3 regions of the Azospira sp. I09 genome follow, and region 3 is predicted to be linked to each of the others. Evidence: riboswitches for the same ligand, from Rfam matches in the RefSeq annotation. Region 3 holds a riboswitch; each other region holds the start of a gene.

The links. A riboswitch is a leader RNA that binds a small molecule or an ion and turns the genes downstream of it on or off. The one in region 3 is predicted to bind cobalamin.
Region 1: linked by a shared signal. The riboswitch ahead of AZSP09_RS06665 (ribonucleoside-diphosphate reductase subunit alpha) and the one ahead of AZSP09_RS20205 (acyl-CoA thioesterase) in region 3 are both predicted to bind cobalamin.
Region 2: linked by a shared signal. The riboswitch ahead of AZSP09_RS06675 (TonB-dependent receptor plug domain-containing protein) and the one ahead of AZSP09_RS20205 (acyl-CoA thioesterase) in region 3 are both predicted to bind cobalamin.

The regions. Positions count from the first base shown of each region.
Region 1 is NZ_AP021844.1:1,431,468-1,434,768, reverse strand. It holds gene AZSP09_RS06665 (ribonucleoside-diphosphate reductase subunit alpha) at 1-2,033, opposite strand, end outside; cobalamin riboswitch at 2,163-2,413, opposite strand; gene AZSP09_RS06660 (hypothetical protein) at 2,610-2,999, opposite strand; gene ilvB (acetolactate synthase large subunit) at 3,018-3,301, shown strand, end outside.
Region 2 is NZ_AP021844.1:1,435,867-1,439,167, reverse strand. It holds gene AZSP09_RS06675 (TonB-dependent receptor plug domain-containing protein) at 1-1,795, opposite strand, end outside; cobalamin riboswitch at 2,000-2,253, opposite strand; gene AZSP09_RS06670 (ribonucleotide-diphosphate reductase subunit beta) at 2,405-3,301, opposite strand, start outside.
Region 3 is NZ_AP021844.1:420,448-423,748, forward strand. It holds gene AZSP09_RS01970 (energy-coupling factor ABC transporter substrate-binding protein) at 1-247, opposite strand, end outside; gene AZSP09_RS01975 (energy-coupling factor ABC transporter permease) at 244-921, opposite strand; cobalamin riboswitch at 1,058-1,271, opposite strand; cobalamin riboswitch at 1,341-1,557, shown strand; gene AZSP09_RS20205 (acyl-CoA thioesterase) at 1,725-2,594, shown strand; gene AZSP09_RS01985 (diguanylate cyclase) at 2,851-3,301, shown strand, end outside.

The DNA of each region.
Region 1 (3,301 bases), 1.0 Mb from region 3:
TAGGGCAGGCCCAGGCGGTGCAGGCAGTCGGAGAAGCCCATGATGCCCAGGCCCACCGGGCGATGACGCACGTTGGCGTTGCGCGCCTTGGGGGTGGCGTAGAAGTTGATGTCCACCACGTTGTCCAGGAGGCGCATGGCGGTGCGGATGGTGCGTTGCAGCTTGGCCTGGTCCAGCACCAGCTGGCCGTCCACCAGGATCAGGTGGGCCGGCAGGTTCACCGAGCCCAGGTTGCACACGGCGGTCTCGGAATCGGAGGTGTTGAGGGTGATCTCGGTGCACAGGTTGGAGCTATGCACCACGCCCACGTGCTGCTGGGGCGAGCGCAGGTTGCAGGCATCCTTGAAGGTGATCCAGGGGTGGCCGGTCTCGAACAGCATGGTCAGCATCTTGCGCCACAGCTGCACGGCGGGAATGCGCTTGAACAGACGGATCTCGCCCCGGTCGGCCTTGGCCTCGTAGGCGTTGTAGGCGACTTCGAATTCCTTGCCGAACTTGTCGTGCAGGTCGGGCACGTCGCTGGGGGAGAAGAGGGTCCACTCGCCGCCGTTGATGACCCGCTGCATGAACAGGTCGGGAATCCAGTTGGCGGTGTTCATGTCGTGGGTGCGGCGGCGCTCGTCGCCGGTGTTCTTGCGCAGCTCGAGGAATTCCTCGATGTCCAGATGCCAGGATTCCAGATAGGCGCAGACGGCGCCCTTGCGCTTGCCGCCCTGGTTTACGGCCACGGCCGTGTCATTCACCACCTTGAGGAAGGGGATGACGCCCTGGCTCTTGCCGTTGGTGCCCTTGATGCGGGCCCCCAGGGAGCGCACCGGGGTCCAGTCGTTGCCCAGGCCGCCGGCGTACTTCTGCAGCAGGGCGTTTTCCTTGATGGACTGGTAAATGCCTTCCAGGTCGTCGGAGACGGTGGTGAGGTAGCAGGAGGAGAGCTGGGAATGCCGGGTGCCGCTGTTGAACAGGGTCGGCGTGCTGCTCATGAAGTCGAAGGAGGAGAGCAGGTTGTAGAACTCGATGGCCCGGGCTTCCCGGTCGATCTCGTTGAGGGCCAGGCCCATGGCCACGCGCATGAAGAAGGTCTGGGGCAGCTCGATGCGGCGCTCGTCCACGTGCAGGAAGTAGCGGTCGTAGAGGGTCTGCAGGCCCAGGTAGTCGAACTGCAGGTCCCGCTCGGCCTTGAGGGCGGCGGCCAGGCGTTCCAGGTCATAGTCCTTGAGGCGGGCATCCAGCAGCTCGGCGTCCACGCCGGTGCGGATGAGGCCGGGGAAGGCTTCGGCGTAGCGGGCGGCCATGGCCTCCTGGCTGGCTTCCTCGCCCAGCACTTCGACGCGCACGCTGCTCAGCAGCAGGCGGGCGGCCACCTTGCTGTAGCCCGGTTCCCGCTCGATCAGGGTGCGGGCGGCCAGCACCAGGGACTGGCGCACGGCGGCCAGGGGCACGCCGTCGTAGAGGTTGTGCAGGGCCTGCTCCAGCACCGTTTCGGCAGCCACATCGGCCAGGCCCTGGCAGGCTTCCCGGCATTGCTGCAGCAGGGCGGCCCGGTCCAGGGGGAAGCGGCGGTCGCCGTCCACCACGTGCAGCAGGGGGCCTGCGGCAGCGGGGGCGGCCGCCGCCTGGGCGGCCCGTTCGGCGGCCCGCTTTTCCCGGTACAGCACGTAGGCCCGGGCCACGTCGTGCTCGCCGGAGCGCATCAGGGCCAGCTCCACCTGGTCCTGGATGTCTTCGATATGCACCGTGCCGCCGCCGGGCAGGCGCCGGGTGAGGGCCTGGACCACGATGGCGGTGAGGCGGGAGACCAGATCCCGCAGGCGGGCCGAAGCGGCGCCCTGGCTGCCGTGCACGGCCAGGAAGGCCTTGTTCATGGCGACGGAGATTTTCTCCGCATTGAAGGGCACCACCGAACCGTTGCGGCGGATGACCTCGAAGGACTGGGCCCGGCCGGCCAGATCGGCGGCGTTGGGCAGACTGTCGTCCAGATTGTCGGAGGGCAGGTGGGATGACGCTTGGTGGGTGGCGAAGAGGCCGGTTTGCATCGTGGAACTCCCGTTATCAACGGAACGGGGGCCCAGGGCGGCGGGATTGCCGAGGCGCCGGCGGGGACGCCCATGGCGGCCGACAGCGGACAATCCCGATCCACCGGGGGGCACCCCGCCCCTGGTCAGACTGAAAAATTGGCGACGGCAGGTTTCCTGGCTCACGGGTCCTGGCCCGATGCCCGCCTTCCCGGTGGAACTGCCTCCCAGTGGCACGCGTGGACATCGAACTCGCCGTTTACAGTTGCGGGGGCAGCTCCGGCATGGGCGGAAAGTTCGCTGCGGATTCGCGGGGAATCCGTCTGATCCCGACTTCCTTGATCGCCGCACCGGATTCCCATTTGTCCCAAAATCGGGGAACCGTCGCGGAGGAGACTTTACCCCAGCCCTCAAGCGGAGGGCAAGGGGTTGGACACTACAGGTAGTAGTACGAGAGTAATAGACAACTACATATAGTGTATTTGGCGACAGGGTCTTTTCCACAGCCGGGAGCATTTTGCCCAGAAAACGGGCAGAGTGTTTAATCCCCAGTAATACTGTGGCTTTTCGCCGACTGTCCCGGAACGGCCCACAGACTTATCCACAGAAACTGTGAATTTCCTGTTGCATGCCCCACCGGAATTTCTGCATAATCGTCGGATCGTTTTTGCCGGAGCAGTGGCAAAAAAATTTTTTACCGGCAGATTTTTTTCCGCCTTCAACCGCGAATCCTTTATCAGCCCCATGCACAACTTCGCCGACTTCGACCGCTGCAACACGCTGCCCTCCCGGGCCGGCGCGGGCGCGTCCGTCATTGGCGTAGTAGGCGCTGTAGTACGCGTAGTCGTAGTAGTACGCGCGTGCGCCGCTGGGATGAGCGAAGTCCGGTAAAGAAACCAACCGAATTCCACAAAACCCCCGCCGGCGCGACAGCCCGGCGGGGGTTTTGTTTTTGGGCCCTCCGACCGGCAAGCCAAACCGGATCACGCAAGGAGAAGCCCTGCCATGAATGCCCCAGCCCCCCAAGCCGCCCGCCAGACGGATGCCGCCCCGGCGTCGGAAACCCTTACCGGCGCCCAGATCGTCGTCCGCCTGCTGGAACGCCAGGGCGTCACCACCGTCTCCGGCATTCCCGGCGGCGCCATCCTGCCCTTCTACGACGCCCTCTCGGCCTCGGAAAAAATCCGCCACGTGCTGGCCCGCCATGAGCAGGGCGCCGGCTTCATCGCCCAGGGCATGGCCCGGGCCAGCGGCCAGCCCGCCGTCTGCCTCGCTTCCTCCGGCCCCGG
Region 2 (3,301 bases), 1.0 Mb from region 3:
CGCTGTAGGGGCTGAGCTTGCGGTAGATCATGTCCTGCAGCCGGGTGCGGTAATAGGTGGCCTTGGCCGAGCCCTGGCCGGCCAGGGCCGTCTCGATGCCCAGGTCCCAGGAGGTGGAGGTTTCCGGCTTCAGGTTGGGGTCGGCCACCAGCAGGCGGCGGCTGCTGATGCTGGGAGTGGCGTACATCTCGTAGTTGGAGGGGGCACGGAAGGCCTTGCCCAGGGAGCTGCGCACGCTGGTGCCCGGCGTCAGGCGGTAGACCGCCGCCACCTTGGGGGAGAAGGCGGATTCGGAGCGCTCCGGGATGTCCAGATTGCTTCGGGGCGTTCCGACGTATTTCTGCATGTTGCCCCGGCTGCTCCAGCGGTCGTGGCGGCCGCCCAGGTAGAGGGTGAGGTCGTCGCCGACGAAGATCTGGTCCTGCAGGAACAGGGAATTGGTGGTGCTTTCCCCGTCGGACTGTTCGTTGAGGGCGCCGGTGGTGCTGTCGGGATCGCGCCAGCTGGTGAGCTGGTATACCTTGCGCCGCAGGTGGCTGCGGCTGGAGGAGAGACCGACGATCAGGTACTGGTTGCTGCCCGCGGCAAAACCCAGCTGGGCCGAGGCGTCCAGGGTGGTGTTGGGAGTGCTGGTGCGGGTGCCCGGGCCGCCGTCGAAGGTGGCGCCGGTGCCGGAGCCGACGTAGAAGGCCTCCCGGTCGAAGTAGCCCACATTGGCCTTGAGGTCGTAGCCATTGCCCAGCTTGCCGTCGAAGCCGGCGAAGTAGCGGGTCTCCTGGCGGTAGTTGGGATTGCTGGAATTCCAGAAGCTCGATTCCTTGATGCTGCCCAGCTTGTCGCCGTTGATGGAGACATTGCTGGCGGGCAGGGCGAGGGGAGCGCCGTTCTTGCTCAGGTAGTTGTTGAAGCGCTCGAAGCCGATGCTGCTTTCGCTGCGGTTGAAGCCGGCGAAGAAGCGGGACTGGGCATCCAGGCTGTAATAGACCTTGGCATGCAGGTTGTTGGCGTGGGAGGAGATGGCGCCCTGGTCCCCCACCACATAGGCCTTCTTGCCATCCACCGTGGTGGTGGCCCGGCCACCCTGGACCGCGTTGGCGCCGGTGCCGGTGGTGCCCACCGGCAGCACCACCAGGTCGCTGCCGGCGAAACCGGCCATGTCCTCGTAGCCGAAGCCCAGGGTGGCGGCCAGGCCGTTGTCCCACTTGTTGCGGTAGCTGGCTTCCACCGCACTGCGCTCGCCGTCGCCGAAGCCCCGGCTGACCTTGACCCGGGTTTCCTGCTTGGTGGGCACCTTGGTGATGACATTGACCACGCCGCCCATGGCGTCGCTGCCGTAGAGAGCCGAGGCGGAGCCGGGCACCACCTCGATCTGCTCCACCTCGCCCATGGGAATGCCCATCAGGCTGGCCAGGCCGCCGGCGTTGCCGTCGGAGAGACTCATGCCGTCCACCATCATCTTCACCCGGCCGTCGGAGAGGCCGCGGAAGGAGACGATGGGGGCGGTGTTGATGCGGGTGCTGGTGCCCAGGCCGTTGCGCATGTAGAAGCTGGGCACCTTGGCGGTGAGGGCGTCGCCGATGCGCACGGCGCCCGAGGCGTCCAGCTTGTCGGCCGTCACGACGGTGACGGCAGCCGGGGCCTCCAGGGTGGTCTGCTCGATACGCGAGGCGGTCACCACCACGCTGCCCAGTTCCGTCTCGCCCTGCTCTCCGGCGGCCAGGGCGGCCTGGGAAAAGAGGGCGGCGATGGCGGCGGCCAGGAGACGCCGCGGTTGTTGGTTGTTGATGCTCCCCATGTTGCTGTATGACTCCAGTCGATGGCTACCGACCGGGCTTCGGGAAACGGGGGCACAAAGGATGAGGCGCGACCGCCGGCCCGAGGGCAGGCGGCAGAAACTCGGCTCAGAGGGAAAGGCCGGCGCTTCGATTCATGCTCCGCTCCGTCCGCAACCCCGCGGTCGGTGGCAGGTTCGTGCCGGCACCGTCCTTCATGGACGGCGGGCACGCAAAAATCAAAGGCCGGTCTCCGGGCTCGCCAGTCTTGATGTTCCGCCTTCCCAAGCCAGTCGCCGGCCCCGGTGAGGGGGCGACGGGCTGGCTCAGTGGCTGGCGCTCCGGGGAGGAGGGCCGTGGAACATCCGCACTGGCTTACCGTTGCGGGGGCAGCCGAAGCTTGGGGCCGTGATGGCCGTTACTTCGTTCCCGTTTCACCCGGCGGCTGCTGCCGCCGGACACCTTTGACTGCTAATGGCTCCCTGGGGAGCCGGGATCGCAACTGCAGGCGATCAGGAGCGCGATCATACCCCCAATCCCATCTATGACAAAAGTCTGTGTCCTGGGCTGCCCCATCCCCGCCAGGGGCCGGGGCAGCGTCCAGGGCACGACGCCGCTGGTTGCCGCCCGGCTCAGTCCCAGGCCAGAGCGCCGCCGGTCTGGTACTCGGTGACGCGGGTTTCGAAGAAGTTCTTTTCCTTGCGCATATTGGCCTGTTCGTCGAGCCAGGGCAGCACGTTCTCGGCGCCGGGGAAGGGCTCGGCCAGGCCCAGCTGGCGGGCGCGGCGGTTGGCGATGAAGCGGAACTGGTCCCGGTGCAGGTCGGCGTTGTAGCCCAGGATGGGCTCCCGCAGGATGTAGCCGGCGTAGGCCGACTCGGCGGCTTCCGCCTCTTCCCACAGGGCCTTGACCTGGACCGGGTCCAGGGTCAGGTTCTCTTCCTGCAGCAGCTGGCGCACCACCCGGATGCCGAAGGCGCAGTGCAGCACCTCGTCGCGCATGATGTACTGCAGCTGCTCGGCGGTGCCCTTCATCAGGCCCCGGCGCTGCAGGGCGAAGATGGGGGTGAAGCCGTTGTAGAACCAGCAGCCTTCGAAGATGCCGGCGAAGAAGAGGTAGGAGAGGGCGAATTCGTGCAGGTTGTCCCGGTCCGTCAGGTCGAAGTCGGAACGCATCACCCGCTCCAGGCGGCGGTTGGCCAGGGCGATCTTGCCGTGGATTTCCGGCACCACCCGGTAGCGGTTGTAGATTTCCTTCTGGTCCAGGCCCAGGCTTTCGATGCAGTGCTGGTAGGTCCAGGTGTGCAGGGCCTCTTCATAGACCTGGCGGGCCTGGTAGATCTGCAGCTCCGGCGCGCTCATCTTCTCCATCACCGCCAGGCCGATGTTGCGCATGGCCAGGATGTCGGAGGTGGTGAGGTAGGACAGCACGTTCTCGAAGACGTGGCGCTCGGCCGGCGTCAGCTTGTGGTTGTAGTCGTGCACGTCCTGGGCCATGGAGATTTCCAGGGGCGTCCAGTGGTTGCGGTT
Region 3 (3,301 bases):
CGAGGGCCGCCTGCAGGGCGAAGAGAAGGGAGGCGATCTCGCCGCTGGCCGGCTCCAGCAGGGGCTGGAACCAGGGCTGGTAGTCCGGGGCGATGCGGGTGATGAGGGCCTGGGCCTCGCCGTCGGCGCCGCCGAAGATTTCCGCCGGCTGGCCGTCCGGCCCCAGGGGCCGTTCCACCAGCCACAGGGGCAGGGCCGCCAGCAGCACCACGGCGATGAGCAGCAGCAGGTTCTGGTGGCGCTTCATGCCCGCACCTCCGGCGCCGGGGCCACGCCCAGGTCCTGCAGTTCCTGCGGGTTGAAGCGGGCCAGGGCGTTGCAGATGACCACGGTGAGCAGGCCCTCGCTGATGGCCAGGGGAATCTGGGTGAGGGCGAAGATGCCGGCGAACTTGAGGAAGGAGGCGCCAAAGCCGCCCACCGGATCGGGGAAGGCCCAGGCCAGTTGCACCGAGGTGGTGACGTAGGTGAGCAGGTCCGCCAGGCTGGCGGCGAGGAACACGCTCACCGCCAGGGATGCCTTGAGGCGGCGGGCCAGGGCGAAGATGCCGTAGGCGGCGAAGGGTCCCACCACGGCCATGGAGAAGATGTTTGCGCCCAGGGTGGTGAGGCCGCCGTGGGCCAGCAGCAGGGCCTGGAACAGCAGCACCACGGCGCCGATGGGGGCCATGGCGGCAGGACCGAAGAGCACGGCGCCCAGGCCGGTGCCGGTGGGGTGGGAACAGCTGCCGGTGACCGAGGGCAGCTTCAGGGCCGAGAGGACGAAGGTGAAGGCGGCGGCCACTCCCAGCAGCATGCGCTGCTCGGGATTTTCGCGGATGCGGCGGTTCACGGAACGGATGCCCCAGGCGACGAAGGGGGCGGCGGCGACGCTCCAGCCCACGGCGTGTTCGATGGGCAGGAAGCCTTCCATGATGTGCATGAGTCTCTCCCTCGGCGAGCATGACGGTGGCGCACCAGGCGGGGGAGTTGTGGCAGGTCGGATAAAGGGCCGCGGCGGATGGAACAGCGAGGAGGCGGCAAATCACCAGAACCGTTCCCGTCACCCCGGGGAATGGTGCAACTTGTGATGTCAGGCCGGTCTTCTGGCTTGCCTTCATCCTTCCCTGCCGGCCTTCCCGTGATGAACCACAGTGGCGTGAGGCAGCGTCGTCTGGCTTACAGCAGCGGGGGCTGCGCCGGACTGTCCTGGGTGGTCCCTGGAGTCACCGGCTTCCCGTTTCACCGTCCCCGCAGAGCGCGAGGCACGGCACCTGAATCGGGGCGGATGATAGCCCACTCCCCCCGGGCTGGGCAATCCGCCGCGCCAGGCGCGGCGTTTGGCGAATCGGTCGGGGCGGGTTAGACTGGCCCCGCTTCGGTTCCCCCCTCCAGGGGATGAAAAGGGAATCCGGTGCGAGACAGGGCGGCGACGCCCCGACTCCAGTCCGGAACTGCCCCCGCAACTGTAGGCGGCGAGCGTTGCGCTCCACTCTTTGCCACTGGCGATACTGCCGGGAAGGCTGGCGCAACGTGACGACCCGCAAGTCAGGAGACCTGCCGCGGCATTACTTCATATCAATCCTAGTTGGGGCGGGGTGTCCCCTGAGGAAGGTAAATGCGCGCATTCCCTGACTGTCATCGTTGTCCGCTCTCGGCTGCCTGCCGCTCCGAGCCGCTTTGCCGCGGCCCGGGGTGTTCGCCCTTCTCCGATGCTCCCGCTCCGCTTCATCCAAGGAGTTGCGCATGCGCATGGAAGCAATGGAAATCGGCGCCGTCGTGGGGACGGCCGCCCAGCCCGTAGAAGCCAATCCCGCCCCCACTTCGTCCACTTCGCCGCGGCAGCAGCAGGCCACCCTCATGGTGGACGTGGTCTTCCCCGAACAGGTGAACCATCACGGCACCCTCTTCGGCGGTTCCGCCATGGCCATGATGGACAAGCTGGCCTTCCTGGTGGCCACCCGGGAGACCCGCCGGCCCATGGTCACCGCCAGCAGCGGCCGCATCGACTTCCGCAAGCCCATTCCCCAGGGGCGCCTGGTGGAACTGTCCGGCCGGGTGGTGCAGCGGGGCCGGCGCTCGGTGCAGGTGGAGGTGGCCCTGGCGGCGGAGGACCTGGCCACCGGGCTGCGGGAGACCAGCGCCACCGCCCACTTCACCCTGGTGGCGGTGGACGGTCCAGGGGCGCCGCTGCAGGAGGACGACGAGAGCTTCGCCCAGCTGCCCGGCATCGGCCCGGTGACGGCCATGGTGGAGATGGTCTTTCCCGGCCACACCAACCACCACGGCAGCCTCTTCGGCGGCCAGGCCCTGGCCTGGCTGGGTAAGGCGGCCATGGTGGCGGCCAGCCGCCAGGCCCGCATGCCTGTGGTGATGGCCGCTTCCGAGCGCATCGACTTCCACGCGCCGGTGCTGGAAGGGGAGATCGCCGACCTGGCGGCCCGGGTGGTGGCCATCGGCAACAGTTCCATGACGGTGGAAGTGCTGCTGCACGCAGAGGCCCTGCTCACCGGCCAGCGCCGCCTGTGCACCCGGGGCCGCTTCATCATGGTGGCGGTGGGCTACGACGGCCGCCCGGTGCCCGTGCCCCAGCCCCTGGGGCGGCGTCTGGCTTAGGCTCCGGCCTTCGCCCGCCCCGGCCGGGGCGGGCGTTCCCGGTTTCCGGCGCGGAACGGCAGGCGGCAGGCTGCCCGGCCGGGCAGCGGCCCCCACCGCGGTGTGACATAGTCGAGCCAATTCAGCGGTGGCGGGCCGTTATACTGCCGACAGAAAAAGATGGGCCGGAGCCCGTGCCGTGATCGGCATGGCGCCTTCCGCAACCCAGGCTGCCCGGGCATCGGCAGCGACGATCCCTCCAACCTGCCTAGTCCCCATGTCCCTCAAGACAGCCTTGGCCCTGTGCGCCGCCTGCCTTTCCCTGAGTCCGCTGCCCGGCGTCGCCTCCGAGCCGGCGCCCATTGTCTTCACCGCTGCCGAGCAGGCCTACCTGGACAGGGTGCGGTCGGTGAAGATGTGCGTCGATCCGGACTGGGAGCCCTTCGAGCGCATCAACGAGCAGGGGCGGCACGAGGGCATCGGCGCCGACCTGGTGCAGCTGGTGGCCCAGCGGGTAGGTCTGCGCATCGAGCTGCTGCCGGTGCGGACCTGGGACGAAAGCCTGGCCGCCGCCAAGGCCGGGCGCTGCCAGCTCATGAGCTTCCTCAACCAGAGTCCGGAACGGGACCGCTGGCTGAATTTCACCTCACCCATCTTCACCGACCCCAACATCATCGTCACCCGGGAGGAGCACGCCTTCGTCGGCGACCTCCTCGGCCTCAGCGGCG